Regions from separate parts of the Paenibacillus sp. MMS20-IR301 genome, predicted to be linked through region 3. Evidence: riboswitches for the same ligand, from Rfam matches in the RefSeq annotation. Region 3 holds a riboswitch; each other region holds the start of a gene.
What was found. A riboswitch is a leader RNA that binds a small molecule or an ion and turns the genes downstream of it on or off. The one in region 3 is predicted to bind cyclic di-AMP.
Positions count from the first base shown of each region.

Region 1: another riboswitch for cyclic di-AMP. It lies ahead of LOS79_RS02460 (alpha/beta fold hydrolase); the one in region 3 lies ahead of LOS79_RS24600 (C40 family peptidase).
Region 2: another riboswitch for cyclic di-AMP. It lies ahead of LOS79_RS06500 (KamA family radical SAM protein); the one in region 3 lies ahead of LOS79_RS24600 (C40 family peptidase).

Region 1 is NZ_CP135275.1:606,996-612,538, forward strand. Features, by position in the region: gene LOS79_RS02430 (Na+/H+ antiporter subunit A) at 1-299, shown strand, start outside; gene LOS79_RS02435 (Na(+)/H(+) antiporter subunit C) at 287-622, shown strand; gene LOS79_RS02440 (Na+/H+ antiporter subunit D) at 619-2,094, shown strand; gene LOS79_RS02445 (Na+/H+ antiporter subunit E) at 2,101-2,580, shown strand; gene LOS79_RS02450 (Na(+)/H(+) antiporter subunit F1) at 2,577-2,873, shown strand; gene mnhG (monovalent cation/H(+) antiporter subunit G) at 2,863-3,207, shown strand; cyclic di-AMP (ydaO/yuaA leader) riboswitch at 3,221-3,357, shown strand; gene LOS79_RS02460 (alpha/beta fold hydrolase) at 3,365-4,180, shown strand; gene LOS79_RS02465 (response regulator) at 4,322-5,543, opposite strand, start outside.
Region 2 is NZ_CP135275.1:1,471,646-1,477,188, reverse strand. Features, by position in the region: gene miaB (tRNA (N6-isopentenyl adenosine(37)-C2)-methylthiotransferase MiaB) at 1-581, opposite strand, end outside; gene LOS79_RS06500 (KamA family radical SAM protein) at 760-1,920, opposite strand; cyclic di-AMP (ydaO/yuaA leader) riboswitch at 2,067-2,208, opposite strand; gene LOS79_RS06495 (hypothetical protein) at 2,238-3,344, opposite strand; gene LOS79_RS06490 (cytidine/deoxycytidylate deaminase family protein) at 3,963-4,346, opposite strand; gene LOS79_RS06485 (NADH:flavin oxidoreductase) at 4,490-5,543, opposite strand, start outside.
Region 3 is NZ_CP135275.1:5,765,524-5,771,066, reverse strand. Features, by position in the region: gene motB (flagellar motor protein MotB) at 1-20, opposite strand, end outside; gene motA (flagellar motor stator protein MotA) at 4-804, opposite strand; gene LOS79_RS24620 (hypothetical protein) at 1,009-1,302, shown strand; gene LOS79_RS24615 (4a-hydroxytetrahydrobiopterin dehydratase) at 1,495-1,770, shown strand; gene LOS79_RS24610 (c-type cytochrome) at 1,894-2,250, opposite strand; gene LOS79_RS24605 (GNAT family N-acetyltransferase) at 2,377-2,862, opposite strand; gene LOS79_RS24600 (C40 family peptidase) at 3,104-3,595, opposite strand; cyclic di-AMP (ydaO/yuaA leader) riboswitch at 3,601-3,744, opposite strand; gene LOS79_RS24595 (C40 family peptidase) at 4,144-4,572, opposite strand; cyclic di-AMP (ydaO/yuaA leader) riboswitch at 4,630-4,768, opposite strand; gene LOS79_RS24590 (hypothetical protein) at 4,997-5,543, opposite strand, start outside.

The DNA.
Region 1 (5,543 bases), 2.5 Mb from region 3:
CCGCGCTTGTACTGATGGCGGTTGCCTTCGGCATGGACCAGGTCCGCAAGGCCTTTCCGGTCAATTTCCGTTTACTCACTGCAGTAGGATTGTTAATAGCCATCCTTACAGCGTCGGGCTCGTTTTTGTTCGGGGCCCCTTTTCTGAGCCATGCTTTCGGCCACTTTGATCTGCCTGTGCTCGGGGATACGGAGCTGGCGACTGCCGTCCTGTTTGATCTGGGCGTGTACCTGGCCGTAATTGGTGTCACCATGAACATCATCTTATCGATCGGAGGGGATAAGTCTTGGAACTCTTAATGGCGGTAGCAGTCGGAATCCTTTTTACTATAGGCATTTACCTCATTCTGTCGAAGAGCCTGCTGCGCATTGTATTGGGTACATCCCTGATGACACACGGTGTCCATCTGCTGCTTCTGACTATGGCCGGACTCAAAAAGGGTGCAGCGCCGGTCCTGGGTACAGGGGCGGATACTTATGTTGATCCGCTGCCGCAGGCGCTGATCCTGACCTCCATTGTCATCAGCTTTGGGGTCACGGCCTTCTTTTTCGTACTTGCATACCGATCCTATCAGGTGCTGGGGACGGATGAAATGGATAGTATCAAGGAGGAGAAGGAATGAGCAATTTATTAGTGCTGCCGATTCTGATTCCCCTGAGTACTGCGGTTATTCTGATTTTTTGTAAGGAGAAGATCCGGCTGCAGCGCGGAATCAGTGCTGTCAGCGGGTTACTGAATATACTCACTGCATTATTGCTGGTTTCACGCGTCCATACTGAGGGGATACAAACCTTACAGATGGGGGGCTGGATGCCGCCCTACGGCATCGTTTTTGTAGGAGATATGTTTGCTGTACTGCTGGTCATGATGGCTTCGCTTGTCAGCTTTGCAATACTGCTCTATTCATTCAGCAGTATAGGAGAGAAGCGGGAGCGGTATTATTACTATACATTCTTCCACTTTTTGCTCGTAGGGGTGTATGGCTCCTTCCTTACCGGGGATATATTTAATTTGTTTGTTTTCTTTGAAGTGATGCTGATTTCTTCCTATGCGCTCATTTCACTTGGAGGAACAAGGCTCCAGCTGCGGGAAACATCCAAATATCTGCTGATTAATATTGTATCCTCAACACTGTTTGTAGCAGCAGTAGCGTATCTCTATGCAGCAGTGGGGACGCTCAATATGGCTCATCTGTCCCAGCGTATTGCTGAAGCCGGTCAGGGGGGCGTGCTGAACGTAATTGCGATGTTATTCTTAATCGTATTCTCTCTGAAGGCCGGACTGTTCCTGTTTTTCTGGCTGCCGGGCTCCTACAGCGCCCCCCCATTTGCGGTCAGAGCGTTGTTCGGTGCACTGCTGACCAAAGTAGGGCTGTATGCAATCATTCGTACATTTACACTGTTATTTGTAAATGATACAGATTTCACACAACCATGGATTACCTGGATGGCGGTAGCCACCATGATCCTTGGCGGCCTGGGGGCAGTGGCTTACAACGATATTCCGCGTATTTTGAATTACAACGTTATTGTTAGTGTAGGTTTTGTAATCTTCGGACTTGCTGCCGGGACCCCCGGTTCACTAAACGGCGCGGTGTTCTATCTGCTGCACGATATGCTGGCAAAAGCCCTGATGTTCATGCTTGGCGGGATGATTATCACCGCTGCAGGGACAGAGCGCCTAGCTGGAATGGGCGGCATGATCAAAAAATATCCGCTCATCGGCTGGATGTTCTTTATCCTGACCCTTGCCTTGGTGGGCATTCCGCCGCTTAGCGGCTTTGCTGGTAAACTTCTGATTATCCGCGGGGCTCTGGATGCCGGCATGCTGGCGTTATCGCTCATTGGTCTGGGATCAAGCTTCCTCGTGCTGTATTCCTTAATCAAGATATTCAGGCTGGCATTCTGGGGCAATGAACCGGAGAAAGAACTGCCACAAGTCAGGTTGAAGCATTCTTCGGCCGTTGCCGCATGCCTTTTGGTGCTTGTAATCCTAATGGGGATAGGATCTGAGGCGATATATACCTATGTATCACAGGCTGGAGAAGTTCTGTCCTCGCCGGCACTGTATATTGAATCTGTGATGAAGGAGTAGAGGGCTATGATGCTGCAGATCGTGCTTAACCTTTTGATTGCTTTCTTGTGGATGTTCATGAACAATAATATTTCCGGTGGAAGCTTCATTGTGGGGTATCTGCTTGGAATTGTGCTTTTACTTGTCATGCAGAAATCACGGAAACAGCCATTCTATCTTAGACGTTTATGGGCAGTGCTGAAACTTCTGCTGATCTTTGCCCGTGAGCTGACAGTATCCAATTTTGTAGTGATTGGTCATATTATCCGGCCGAAACTCAACATACGCCCTGGTATTTTTGCTTATGAGACTGCCTTGACCTCGGCGTGGGAAGTTACCTTGCTGTCCTGCCTGATCTGCTTGACTCCGGGAACATTAACGCTGGATGTCTCAAGAGACGGAACAACCCTGTATATCCACGCTATTGATATTAAAGATGCAGAGGAGATGGCAAGCCAGATCCGAAAAAGTTTTGAGCAGACCATACTGGAGGTGAGCCGCGGATGAACCAGCCCATATTGACTGCTGCTCTGGTAATTCTGGGGCTGGCGCTGCTGGCCTGCGTATTCCGTCTTCTGGCAGGGCCGACCCGTTCAGACCGCGTTGCCGCCCTGGATACGATAGGAATTGATGTTCTGGCAATGATTGCAGTGATCTGCATGCTGCTGGATACACAGGACTTTCTGGAAATCATTCTGGTAATCGGTATTCTTACCTTTATTGGGACAACAGCGCTGGCCAGATATATTGAACGCGGCATTGTGATGGAAGAGGAAGGAGGAGACAGAAATGACACTTGAACTGATAGGTAAAATTCTGGTCCTGCTCGGCGCGATATTCTGCGGGCTCAGCGCATTTGGCTTGATCCGGTTGCCCGATGTGTATCTGCGCTCGCATGCGGCCACCAAAAGTGCAACATTCGGGGTGCTCTGTGTGCTGGGAGGTGCGTTTCTGTACTTTCTGTTCGCTGACGGTACCATCAGTATCAAGCTGCTGCTCGCGATTCTATTTGTCTTCATTACTTCTCCGGTGGCAGGTCATCTAAACGGGCGTGCTGCTTACCGTTCCGGGGTCCCTTTATGGAGGGGCAGCGTCCGGGATGATATGAAATCCTCTATCGAGAAGGATCAGTAAATGCCTGCAAAATAATGATAATTCGCTGAATCCCACATTGGGAGCGGGGGAACCAGGTATCTGGGGTGAATCTCGAATAATTCGAGCAGGGCTATGCTCACTTGAGCCCGAATCCGGCAGCTAACCTCGTAAGCGTACAAGAGAGGAGTCATATGCAATGCCGCATATTGAAGTTAATGGGACCACACTATACTATGAGGTGTCGGGCAGCGGTCTGCCGATTGTTTTTCTTCATGATCATTCGACCTCGCATCGTATGTTTGAGCCGCAGGCAGATTATTTCAGCAAACGGGCTAAAGTGATTCTGTTTGATCTGAGAGGGAACGGGCAGTCCGGTAAAATGGATGTGGAAATTAGCAGAATAGTGGACACGCAATGTGAGGATTTAAAAGGGTTGCTGGACGGGTTATCTATTACTAAGGCTGTAATCGTAGCTTGTTCGAGTGGAGCTGTTCTGGCGCACAAGTTTGCTTATCAGTACCCGGAGCGGGTTATGAACATGGTTTTGGTAGACAGTTATTTTCATAGTAATTATACGGCGGCAGCCGGTAAGGTAAAGGAGTTTCTGGAAATCTGCGCATGGGCGGCCCACTATCTTCCGGCGGAAATGTTCATCCGTTCTTTGCGGATCACGTACAACAAATGGTATGAAGCTTACCGTATCCTGAGGGGTGAGCTATTGCATGAACGGACGACGGAGCTTATTAAGCAGCGCCTGGCCCTGCGGCACACGGATAGCTGCGGGTTCGCGCTGCGGCTGAAGATTCCTGTTCTTTGTGTATCAGGCAACCGGAATGAGTGGGTGCTGGAGCAAGTGAAGAAGGCGGCGGCCCGATATTCGTTTGCACGGTTAGCCATACTTGAGGATGCGATGTACCCGAGCCACCTGTGCCAGCCCGAGCACTTCAATAGGCTGCTGCTTGAGTTTTTACAAGACCAGCATGCATTCGAGCGATCGGCATCCGGGAAGTAGAGGATTGCCTGCTGGATTTCCCGTTCAGGGATCTTGGTCAAATAGGAGCCTAGCCTGTTTACTTTTTTGACAGAGATCCCGCAATGATTGGTACATCTTCCGCAGGCGGCACACACTCCGTATTACCCGCCTCACACCGCCTCACTCCGCATTGCTGCGGAACTGGTTGGGGGTGATACCTTTATACTTTTTGAACACCTGGTAGAAGTATTTCGTGTCATTGTACCCGGACTGCAGCGCGATATCCTCAATCCGCATGCCCGGGTCCTTGAACAGCAGGCAGGCACGCTCGATGCGGACCTTGTGCAGATAGTCGGTGAAGCTGATTTTGAGCTGCTGCTTGAACAGCAGGCTAAGGTAACCCGGGGTAATGTAGATTTCCCGCGCGACAATCTCGCGGTTGATGTCCTTCATATAGTTCTGCTCGATGTACAGCTTGGCCGATTCAAGCAGCTTGTTGCTGTTCTTCTTGGAGGACAAATGCTCGCTGACTCTGAGGGCAGTCTCCAGCAGCGACTGGAAAATATTATCCAGACTGGAGCGGGACAGGACATGAATCAGCTCGGTCAGATTTTGCCCGAACACCTTATTCACGTTGACGTTGTTCTCAATACACAGCTTGTACAGGGCGAAGAACAGCGCGAAGCTCGATTTGATCACCTGGTCCCGCGACACGGTTTCGGGCTGCAGTGCCACATTAAACAGCGACAGCATCTCGGTGATTTCCTCGCTGGAGCCGCTGCGGACAGCCTTCAGCACCTCCTGCTCCTCATGCAGAGGATAGGAGGACTGGGAGGATTCATCATCGAACTCCCCGCTGAACTCGACGATTTTGCCGGTGCCGGTATAGTTCCGGGTGTTAAGCGCCTGTGAAGCCTCCAGGAAGGAACGCCGCAGATGCTGGATGTTATGATCCAGGCTGCCGATTCCGGCGGAGACGGTGAACTTCAGATAGCTTGCGATATTATCCTGGATAATCCGGATATAGCCGCTTAACTCTTCATGATCGAGCAGATCATCGGTGTTCAGCACAAGGACTATATCATCCTGATGTTCAAAAGCGGTACATACGATAGACTCCGGCAGGGATTCCTCGCAGATATTTTTCAGGCCGTATTTGAGCAACTCGGTGTCCTCATGCAGATACTTCTGGTGCAGCTGCTGGAAGTTGTCGATCCGCAGCAGAATCACCCCGTACATCATGTAGGGGAAGACCAGATTGTTCATTTTCAGATTGGCCAGCAGCCGGGAGTAGGAGGAGCTTTCGGTCAGGATCAGCTGGCTTAATGTCTTCTCCTTCAAGAGCGGGAGGCTCTCACGGAAGCCCTGGCGCAGATGCTCAAGCGAAGTAATCTCCAGCTTC
Region 2 (5,543 bases), 3.4 Mb from region 3:
CGGTGGATGTTATGCGTGCCGAAGATCATATCCACGAACCCGTAACGGGTCATGATCCGGTTGACTACCCCTTCCTCCTGGGACATGCAGCCGCAGATTCCGAGCAAGAGCCCCGGCTTCTCCAGCTTCAGGCTTTTGAGATGGCCCAGCTCCCCGAACACCTTATCCTCCGCATTCTCACGGATGGCACATGTATTTAACAGTATAATATCTGCATTATTCCGGTCAGGCGTGGCCTGGTAACCCATTTGCTCAAGCATGCCCTTCATCGTTTCGGTATCATGTTCATTCATCTGGCAGCCGTAAGTAGTAATATGATAAAATTTACCGCAGCCAAAATGCTCCATCTCCGGCAGAATCTCAAAATGGTACAGCACCTCGATCTCTTCCTTGCCGCGGCGCTTGCCTTCCCTATAATCAGGCTGGCTGTTGATCTGCACGTTTCTTCCTTTGATACGGTAGGTAGTTTTGCCTTCCTGCTCACTTATAATCTTGGCGTCGCTGAAATCGAAATATTTGGAGTAATCCTTGCCGCCCTGGCCGGAATTCAGGTCCGGTGGGCTTTTCTTCCCTTTCGCCATTGCAGTATCACATCCTCTGCTGAATTGCTGCTATATGTTAGGCTTTGCTAATGTAAAATTATATCATAGAGCTCCCAAGATAATCCATTATACTAGTGAGACTTGGCGGATATTCACAGGCAGAACAGCCCCGGTGATATGTTGATCACCAGGGCTGCTGTTATCTCCGTACTAAACCTCAATTAGCGCTGACAGTCGCTTGTAACAGCTCACAGGCTGAAGTTGCCGCCGGCTTCTTTTCGGGTCTGCTCCAGTACTGCTCGTTACCCGGAAGATCATCGAACCATTCCGCATCCTCAGGGCAATCAAGGATCATGAATTTGCCGTACTCCTGATCCCGGGACTGGTGATATTTGAGATAGGCTTTGCCTTGCTCGATAGCCAGAATCTCGATTTTGCCGGAGGAATGGCTCATGGAGAGACGGACTCTTTTGCCAAGGCCTGAAGTTCTCGCTTTGGCTTCTTCGACGATCCGGTATACCTGTTCAAGCGGCAGGACGAACTCACGGTTACCGGCAATCGGGCGGTTAATAAAGAAATAATATGGCGTTATTCCAGCCCAGGAGAGGCGGTCGAGCAGCTCACCCAGAACGGCCGGGTCATCATTAATTCCCTTAAGCACCGGCGTCTGATTGACGATAATGGCCCCGGCATCATGCAGATCTCTTACGGCCCGTTTGGCTTCAGGCGTAATCTCGCGGGGATGATTGATATGCGCCATGATATAGATCCGCTTCTCGACGGTAGAATGGGTGCGGATCAGCTCCAGCAGCTCGGGGTCCTGGGAAATCCGCATCGGGTTGAACACGGGCAGCTTAGAGCCGAGACGGATGATCTTGACATGCGGGATGGCCCGCAGGCTCTCAATGATGAACCGCAGCTTGGTGGTCGAGAGAATCAGGCTGTCGCCGCCTGTGAGCAGGACATTGTTGATCTCCGGATGGGCAGCGATGTACTTGATTCCGGCGGTAACATCCGAGGAGGCTTCCTTGACATCATTGCGGAACAGCCGTTTGCGGAAGCAGTAGCGGCAGTAGGCTCCGCAGACCTCGGAGACAATCAGGAGCGCAGTGGTCCGGTATTTATGCTGGCAGCCGTGAACCACATAGTTGGCTTCCTCATCGGATGCGTCCCATTCCCCATACTCCAGCAGCTCGCCCTCTCCGGGAACAACGAGCTTGCGGATGGGATCATCCGGGTCCTCCCAATTAATAAGGGACAGGTAATAGTCGTTTGCCCGGAATACGAACTTGTCCGTAATTTCTTTCAGTCTGGATCTTTCCGCCTCGGGCAGCATTTCCATTTTGTTAATGTCGGTTATGTAACGTACCTTTTGCACATGAATCTCTCCTTTGTTCTCATAATGGCGAGACATTGGGAGCCTTGATGTCAAAAAGCCAAACTGGCAGCCAGCAGGATCTCTCTTAAAAACACAAAAAGAGACCCTTAGCACAAGGGTCTCATGTTATAAGAAACATAAAAAAGCAGACCCATCCACTACTGACGAGGTTAGCTGACGGACTCGGGTAAGATGGTACCCTACATTGCATAGCTCAATGATTCGCCCCAATTGACTGGTTCCCCCGCTTTCCAGCTGGAAATACTGGAAATTAAGCGTAGTTCAAGTATAACCTGCAAAGTTTGCTGAAGTCAAAACTATTGATTTAATTTCAGGCCGGTAATAGAACCGGAAACATCCGTCAGGAGGAACAAGCCGGCAGATTCGTGGTATAGATCAGGGCGTGAGGTCTGTTCAGAGTACTCTATATGACCGCTATCGGGATTTAAGATGGACAGGCCATGAATCGCCCCCCATAATACGAGCTTACCGTGCACCTGTGCCATTTGGGCATGAGGGTAAAAGAGGCCTTCTATATCTGAAGTCAATCGGATTGCCGGCATTTTTAAGAAGAATTCCTTCCGCTCACCAGTTTTCACATCAAATAAAGCCAGTACCGGAGCGGATTTACCGTCACCATAAATCTCCAACTCGCCATCCTCTTCATCATACATTTCTGTCTCAATTTTGCCCCACACCGCGAAGGTATAATCATCTATCCAGGTTACGGGGTAGTCCCAGTCCTCCGTATACTCCCATATGTTATGTACAGTCGGCCCGTCTTCAGCCTCCCAGCAGTTAGACTTCCAGGATGGAAGATGCCAGGCACGGATGCTCCCGACAGGCTGCCAGATCCAGCCCGTGCTAATAATCCATTCTCCGTCTGGTGAAACATGCAGTTTGCCGAAGAAATAATCCAGGTAATGTTCCGTCGCCTGCTTGTCTTCGCTTTCGTATACCGGTGACTCACGGTCAGTCAGCAACGCACCGGTATCCATGTCGACCAGATCGAGTCTGTTCCATTCAGTACCCTTTATGAGGACGGTCCGGTGATCCAGTTCAGCAAATGCCAGAGGGAAAGTACATGTAGTATAATGGTAGTCATCCCGGGACAGCTTCATCACCTCTTGCAGGCTCTGCAGATCATAGACTGCGGCATGCTGGCCTAGCCGGTTGGAAATAGCCGCATACCGTTCGTCCTTAGAGAGAACGATTTGCTGCGGGTGCAGCGGATTAAATTCTGGAATATCCACTTGCAGCAGCTTGACCGCAAGCCCAGAATGCAGCTCAAGCCTCCATAACTCCCCTTCCTCATTCAGCACCAGTAAGGGTACCGCCTGCGTTTCTGTACTTTTTAACGCGTGCATGGCAATAACTACACCTGGATTTGGTACCAGTACCGGAAAGATAACACTTTCAAGCATAAATAGATACCTCCTCACGGCAGCAGAAATTATCTGTACTCTATATAGATTGAACTAAAAAAATTTAGAAAAAAGAGAGTTGGTGGCGGGGGGATATGTAGGGGCACTGTGACCTCCTGAGTTACAGAATGTTCACCATAGCAGGTAAATGGGTTGAATGTGCCCTCCATTAAGAAAAGCAGCCAGCCACGCAACGGTTATTCAAGGGACTAACATAGCGTTACGGACATGAGAGACGTTAAGCCTGCGGAAAGGTACCGGAGTGCCGGACCTTAAGGACATGAGCGCCGTTATTTCACCGGAAAAGTGGAGTTTGCCCATGAAAAGCCGCGGATAAGGGCCGTCGTGTCCGTAAGCCCTCCCCAATGACCTTTTTTGAGCGAATAAAGGCTGTGGCGTCCGTATGGATCAGCTTGGGAGTGTATTTGAACCAGACAGAGGGGATTGACCCTCTATAACCAGCTCCACCCTGAATACAACAGAATGAATTCCGGCCGTTCAGCAAGAAGCTCCTTGGGCATTCTTGTATCCTAAATCAACATATGGCTTTCCAGTTCAAGCTATATAGTCAACACCAGCATTCAGATCTATAATCACTGCAAGCCGCCTGACACATGTTCAGTGTCGGGGGATCAGCTCCTGAATACTGAATTTCTCCGCACCATTATCACTCTCCATCAATACCTCAATATCCGGGGCATACCGCACCAGCATCTCCCGGCAATTGCCGCAAGGAGGCAGAAGCACGCCACCTTCACTGCTCGTTCTCGCAGCTACAATCGTCTCAAATTCCCTTTCCCCTGCCGTAATAGCAGCCCCTATGGCAATAAACTCCGCACATGACCCATGGATCGAGTAGAGATTGACTCCGGTATAGATGTTACCGTTCTTGCAGCGTACCGCTGCCCCTACCGTATGGCGCTCGTTTACCAGATCGAAGTTACGGTCGATGGTTTCGCGGGCGGCCTGGATCAGCTCCCTATCTTTCTGTTCGACTTTCATTGTATGATTCTCCTTATGTATGTACTGCTGAAACTTCCTAAATTATACCAAAAAAACCCAGGCAGGCAGACATGAACAGATAAACACGGGGTTTACCTCATGCATGCCTGTTGCATAGGGTGTTCTGATTCACATATCAGCTATTAGTACAATGTATTCGCCGCATCAGAGGTGAAATGAACAATCTCACTGATTCTGCCGTCACGCACCTTGGCAGGCCACGCCGGATCGCTGATCAGGGCCCGTCCAACCGCTACAAGATCGAACTCTTCCCGTTCCAGTCTCTCCAGAAGGCGTTCAATATTATCTTCCTGGTTCTTCTCCGTTACCGGGCTTGGAAAAGCACTGTCAAGCCCAACTGAGCCGACAGTAATTACCGGCTTGCCGGTAATCTTCTTCGTCCAGCCGGCCAGATTAAGCTCAGAGCCTTCGAATTCCGGCTGCCAGAAGCGCCGCGTCGAGCAGTGGAAGATATCCACACCGGCATTGCTGAGCGGCGTCAGGAAGCGTTCCAGGTCTTCCGGGTTATCCACCAGCCGCGCATCATAATGGCCGCCCTTCCACTGTGAGAAGCGGAGCACTATCGGGAAGTCCGGACCGACTTCACGGCGGCAGGCATCAATGACCTCAACAGCGAAGGTTGTCCGTGCTTCGAGATCACCGCCGTACTCATCGGTGCGCCGGTTGGTCTTCTCCCAGAAGAACTGGTCAATCAGATACCCGTGTGCTCCATGGAGCTCTATACCGTCGAAGCCGATTGCCTTGGCTGCCTTCGCCGCTTGGGCAAAGGCGCCGACAATCCCTTGAATCTGCTCCCGGGTCATCGGCTCTGTAACCTGCTCGCCGGCCAGATTAAGACCGGAAGGCCCGATGGGAAGCGCTGTGCTATTAGGCAGATCGCCAATGCTGCGGGCCATACCGACATGCCACAGCTGCGGAATGATCTTCCCTCCCGCTGCATGGACTTCCTTCACCACCTGCGCCCATGCTTCTAGGGCAGCTTCGCCGTGAATATTCGGAATATTTGGGTGGCTGACCGCTGCCGGATGGTTAATCGCTGTCCCTTCGGTAACAATCAGGCCGACTCCGCCTTCTGCCCTGCGGCGGTAATATGCCGCCACTTCCGGACTGGCTACACCTCCGGGAGACTGCGCTCTTGTCATAGGTGCCATAACCACACGGTTATTCAGGGACAGG
Region 3 (5,543 bases):
TGCCTAGTCTTTTTGCTCATTTGCGGAACCCTCTTTCTCGCTCAACTTAGCACGTTCGGACGGGGTCAGGAAGACGGACAGTTTCTGGTTAATTGCTATAGTGGATACCCCGGATTGAATGGATAAGAGGCCTTCCACCATCATCAGGCGGACTTCAATCTCACGTTTGGAGATCCGCTTAAGCTTATTGGACATCGGGTGCCACATTACATAACCGGTGAATATACCGAGCAGAGTGGCAATGAATGCTCCGGCAATCGCGTGGGCCAGGACATCCATGTTACTCATATCCCCCAGGGCGGCAATCAGCCCGATAACGGCCCCGAGTACCCCGAGTGTAGGGGCGTACATTCCGGCTTGCGAGAAGATCAGGGCTCCGGCCTTATGTCTGTCTTCCGTAGCGTGAATGTCTTCCATAAGAACATCGCGGACAAATTCCTGGTCGTTACCATCAATAATCATCCGCATGCCGTTGCGGAGAAAGGCATCCTCGATCTGATCAACATTGGATTCCAGAGCCAGCAGCCCTTCGCGGCGGGTGATGGAGGCCCATTCCATAAACATAGTAATCAGTTCGCCCTTGCCGACCATTTTTTTCTTTACAATAAGGATTTTTATTAGTTTAGGGAAGTTTTTGACTTCAGACATAGGAAAGGCCATGAAGATCGACGCTGCCGTACCGAGAAAGATAATGACATAGGCCGCCGGGTTATTCAAGCTTGTCAGTGGAGCGTGCTTGAGTACCATCCCCCAGACTACTGCGATTAGACCAAAGACTAAGCCTAGTATTGTTGAAATTTCCATTTATGCACCTCGTCCATGAGAATTGAAAGTGATCCGGATATTCCGCGTTAATCATCCTTGAACCGCGGAGGGACACACTGCACGTAACCGAATTACGTATATTCTTATTTATCGACAGCATTCCCTTTTTTGTGAAGTGATTTTTTCGGCTATAATAGATAAGGTAAGTTATTATTCATCAGTGAAGAAAACGGAGTGATTGACGTGGGAGTAAAGCATGGCAGAGATTACAGTGAAATATTAACAGATTTGACCGGTGCGGTCGGGCGGATTTCCGACGGGTATATTTTCTTTGAGATGGAGCCGGATGAGTGGGCAAATCTGCCTGAGGAGTCGAAGCAGGAGGTTTGGGAAGCACTTGCGGAGGATCTGTTCTATGCCTTGGGCAATGAGCCTGTAATCAAGGTCGGAAGCGGAGTTGTCATGTACGATAAGGATACACACCGGATCAATATTCTGCTCGGTGATGAGGATCTGGCATCGGTTGTTCTGGTGTAGCACGGAGGCGTCCCCGGGAGCCGGGTTTGTCCGCAGCCCTCGGCCCATGTTAAACTTGAGGTGAGAAGTACTATTCGCCGGGATTTGAGAATACATTAAATCGAAAAAAATCTTTAGCCTGGCACATCCCTTGGACTTCAGAAGCTGAGGGATGTTTATTTTGAGGGCCAACTAAGGTAGGGAGGGAACAAAATGCAATATACAGAGGAAGAACTGCTGGAGCAGATCGGCAAGCTGGACGGCTGGAGGCTGGAGCAGAATACGATGGTGCGCAAATATATGTTTGGCGAATATATGAAGGGCATTGCTTTTGTAGACGAGGTTGCCGCAATATCAGAGGCATTTGATCATCACCCGCATATCACGATTGATTACAAGACCGTTATTCTGCGCCTGGCTGCAGATGTGGAGAAGCTTGATATCCGTCAGGCTTATGAAATTAATGATGCTTTCGAGAAGAACCGTTAAAGATTATAGAACTATGCCAAAAGCAGCTATGTCTGTTCTATAAAAATGCCCGCGCACGGATACCTGATATCCTCTGCACGGGCATTTTACTTATTAAATCAGTCTGGTATCCTTGTACCGGAGTTATTTCTTCTCAGACAGCCAAAGCGCAACATTCGCAATTTCCTCCGGGGCCAGCTTATCCTTGAAGGAAGGCATCTGTCCGCGGCCTTTGGTCACAATGCTGAAAATCTGACCCGCATCATGCTGCCCGCCTTCCTGCTGGAGGCTCGGCCCTACCCCGCCCTGAAGCTGGTCGCCATGGCAGGAAATACAGCTCACTTTGACTGTAGCCTCTGCACTGGCTGCATCCAGCACCACCTCAGGCATGGTCGGCTTGTTCTCTTCGGCTACTTCGGATTTACCGGGCAATGTGAACATTAAGACTACCGCAAAGGCGCAGGCGGCAAAAAACAAACCGCTCATAATCCATTTCTGCATCTGCATCCGTCCCTCCCTGTAAGCTGCTTCCTTTATTATACTGGAAGGTGAAGCGTTATCATAGCATTTGTGACAAAAAAATGAACGGGTATTCTGCGAAATTTTTAGACACATACAATAAGAAGGTTATTTCTCATAAACCATGCAATAAAACGGCTTATTGCCCGTTGGTGTTCTGCGTTCATAGGTATCGGTAATGGTAAATCCGCATTTCTGGTAGGCGCGGATGGCGCGCTGGTTCCAGGTTAATACCTCCAGATCGATCTCCCGCTCAGGATAACGGGCCAGAGCAGCCTGGACGATGGCTTTCATGAACAGATGCCCCATGCCGTGACCGCACAGATCAGGCCGCATGCCCACGCCGAGACGGACTACGCCTTCCATAGGAAACAGCTGGGCGAAGCCGCAGAGAATACCTTGGCCGTTCACGACCGATACATACTGCTCGCTGCGCAGCTGCGGGTCTCCGAATTCAACACCGAGCGCCTGCATCTGCTCCCAGGACATCCAGCCGTATATATTATACGGGGGCCTGTAATTCCACTCACAGATCGCAGCTGCATGCTGCGGCTCCATAGGAACCACATAAAATGTAACAGGAGTACTAATCATAACGGGGACCTCCTTTCAGGAGAGAATACTTCTTGTAATAATTATATACAAAACCAGCAGATTGGACGCAAATAACGGCCGGAAATGCAGAAACTTGACAAACGCGAAAAAATATTTTATGAAACGGCATTATGGGTGTTTGACGGATATAGAGCGGGGTAAGTACTTTTATAGACAAAAAAATAAGCCCTTCCCCAAGATTTCGGCAAAAATCCTGGAAAAGCGCTTATCTTAGAACTGCTTATTGCACATCGTCATTGTCTTCGGAATCTGCAGCCACGCTCTTGTAAGCATCCGTACTCATAATCCGTTTGGCGCCAACGTAGCGGTTGACGTAGTAGCTGTCACTCAGCGAACTGATAGTTACACCACGTGAGGAAGAAGCATGTGCGAACTTGCCTTCGCCAACATAAACGCCGACATGGGAAATGCCTTTACCGCTTGTGTTGAAGAAAACAAGGTCTCCCGGTCTCATCTCGTCACGGGATACAGCCGTACCCATCTGGTATTGGGAACCGGATTGGTGTGGCAGGTCAATACCGATCTTATCAAAAACATACATGGTAAATCCGGAACAGTCAAAACCGCTTGTTGTTGTGCCGCCGGATACGTATTTGGTCCCGATGGCTTTGTCGATCACTTTATCCATTTTGGAATCCGCGAAAGCGCTTCCTGCTCCGATGGTGAAGATGATGGAAAAGCTTAGTACTGCGGCTGCTAACTTCTTCTTCAAAAGTAAATACCCCTTCCAAATGCCTACGAGGTTAGCTTAAGGGTTCGGTTGAAGGTCCCCTATGACCCCTCTTAGAATAGGAGGTCAATTCACCCAAAGTTGGTTCCCCCGTTTCCCTAACTTGTTAGGAAACTCGGCACGACTGTTGATTAGGATTAGCTGTTTATTCAATACATGACAAAACCTTTGTAAAAACAGATTCAATAATTACAAAAATGTTACTAAAATCTCACTGCGATAATTGTAACAAAGACTAGGGCGCTTGGCAATCACTTATAACATATTAATGCATTTTTTTTGCACATTTTAGAGTTATAGGTGCTTAGAAAGACTCATATTTACGTACAAGGTAAGCTACAGGTAAGTTATTTCGAATAATTTATTAAAAATCCGGTGAAAAAGCTGTTTCATGGTTTGCAGAAATGTGTAAAAGGTAGAATAAGGAAAAGGAAAAACCCGGAAATGATTACGGCAATAATCAAGTTCCGGGCCTGTATAAGTTACATTTAGTGTTAGAGGATTCAAAATCCGGGGAAATAATCAAGAGTTCAATCGTAAGCGACAGCCTGATAGGCGGTAGTGCTCATTACCCGTTTGGCGCCAACGTAGCGGTTGGCCCAGTATGCCTGACTCAGCGAACTGATGGTTACACCATGTGAAGTGGACGATTGTGCAAATTTACCTTCTCCGACATAAATACCGACATGGGAAACTCCGTTACCCAGCGTATTAAAGAAAACCAGATCGCCGGCACGCAAGTTACTTTTTGCGACGGCTGTTCCTACGTTGTACTGCGCTTTAGAAGTGCGGGGCAAAGTAAGGCCGATATTTTTGAATACGTATTTGGTAAACCCGGAGCAATCGAAACCGCTGGTGCTTGTGCCTCCGGTTTTATAGGCCGTACCAATTGTTTTAGAGATCACAGTATCCATTTTGGAGTCTGCGAAAGCGCTGCCTGCTCCCAGTGTGAATACCATCACAAGACCCAGCGCTGCTGCGGTGCATTTCTTCTTAAAATTCTGACTTCTCAAAAGATGTACTCCTTCCAAGGCCTGCGAGGTTAGCTTAAGGATTCGGTAGAAGGTTCCCCTATGACCCCTCTAAAGCGAGATCAATTCACCCAAAATATGGTTCCCCCACTTCCCGGTGCAAGGAATTAGGCGTTTTGTGCACCAGAACAGTGACTTGTCAGCAAAGGTTAATTTCATAAGTTACAGGTTAAGTTACAGGTAATGTTCAGATCCATCTTAAAGATTACAAATTTGTTACTAGTAGTACAGGCATCATTGTACCAAAGGATTTACAGTTTTGCAAATGCAGCGGCTGGGCCCGTACAAAAAAAGAGTCTTGCGCCCTTTGAGGGAGGCAATGACTCTTGTAGTATGCCATTTTAACAGCAGATTATTGTGGAAATGATTTACTGGACCAGAGATGATACTGTGCGGCGATTCCCCACATTTTGAATAAGGTAGAGGGCAGGAAGGCTCCCTGGCGCAGCAGAAGGGCCGGCAGGCCCGGACAAAGGATGGCAGAGGCACTGCAGAGGATCAGAGTTAACAGACTGCCTGCTCCCATGACTGCCGAGATGAGAATAGACTTCAGCAGTACCTTCAGGCAGATCAGCAGAGAAGCGAACATGCCGCTGCCGGCGGTATAGCCAAACTGCATATAGAGCAGCAGCTTGCGGATGAGGAAGAGGTAGATGAGCCAGCCCAGGACGTAAGGCGCCAGCAGAAGCAGCTGCGGATAATTAAGAATGCCGCTGACAAGCAGCGGGTACATAGCGGGAAGCAGCCAATAGAGCGGGAGAAGGATGAGCGCCCATTCTACGAGACTGAACAGCAGCACCGGGAGCCCATAACGCTTCATTCCGGGAAAAAAGAACAGCCCGCGCGCCCCCGCGCGTTCCTGATGAAGCTCATGCAGCAGCCCTGCCCGGATAAAGGGG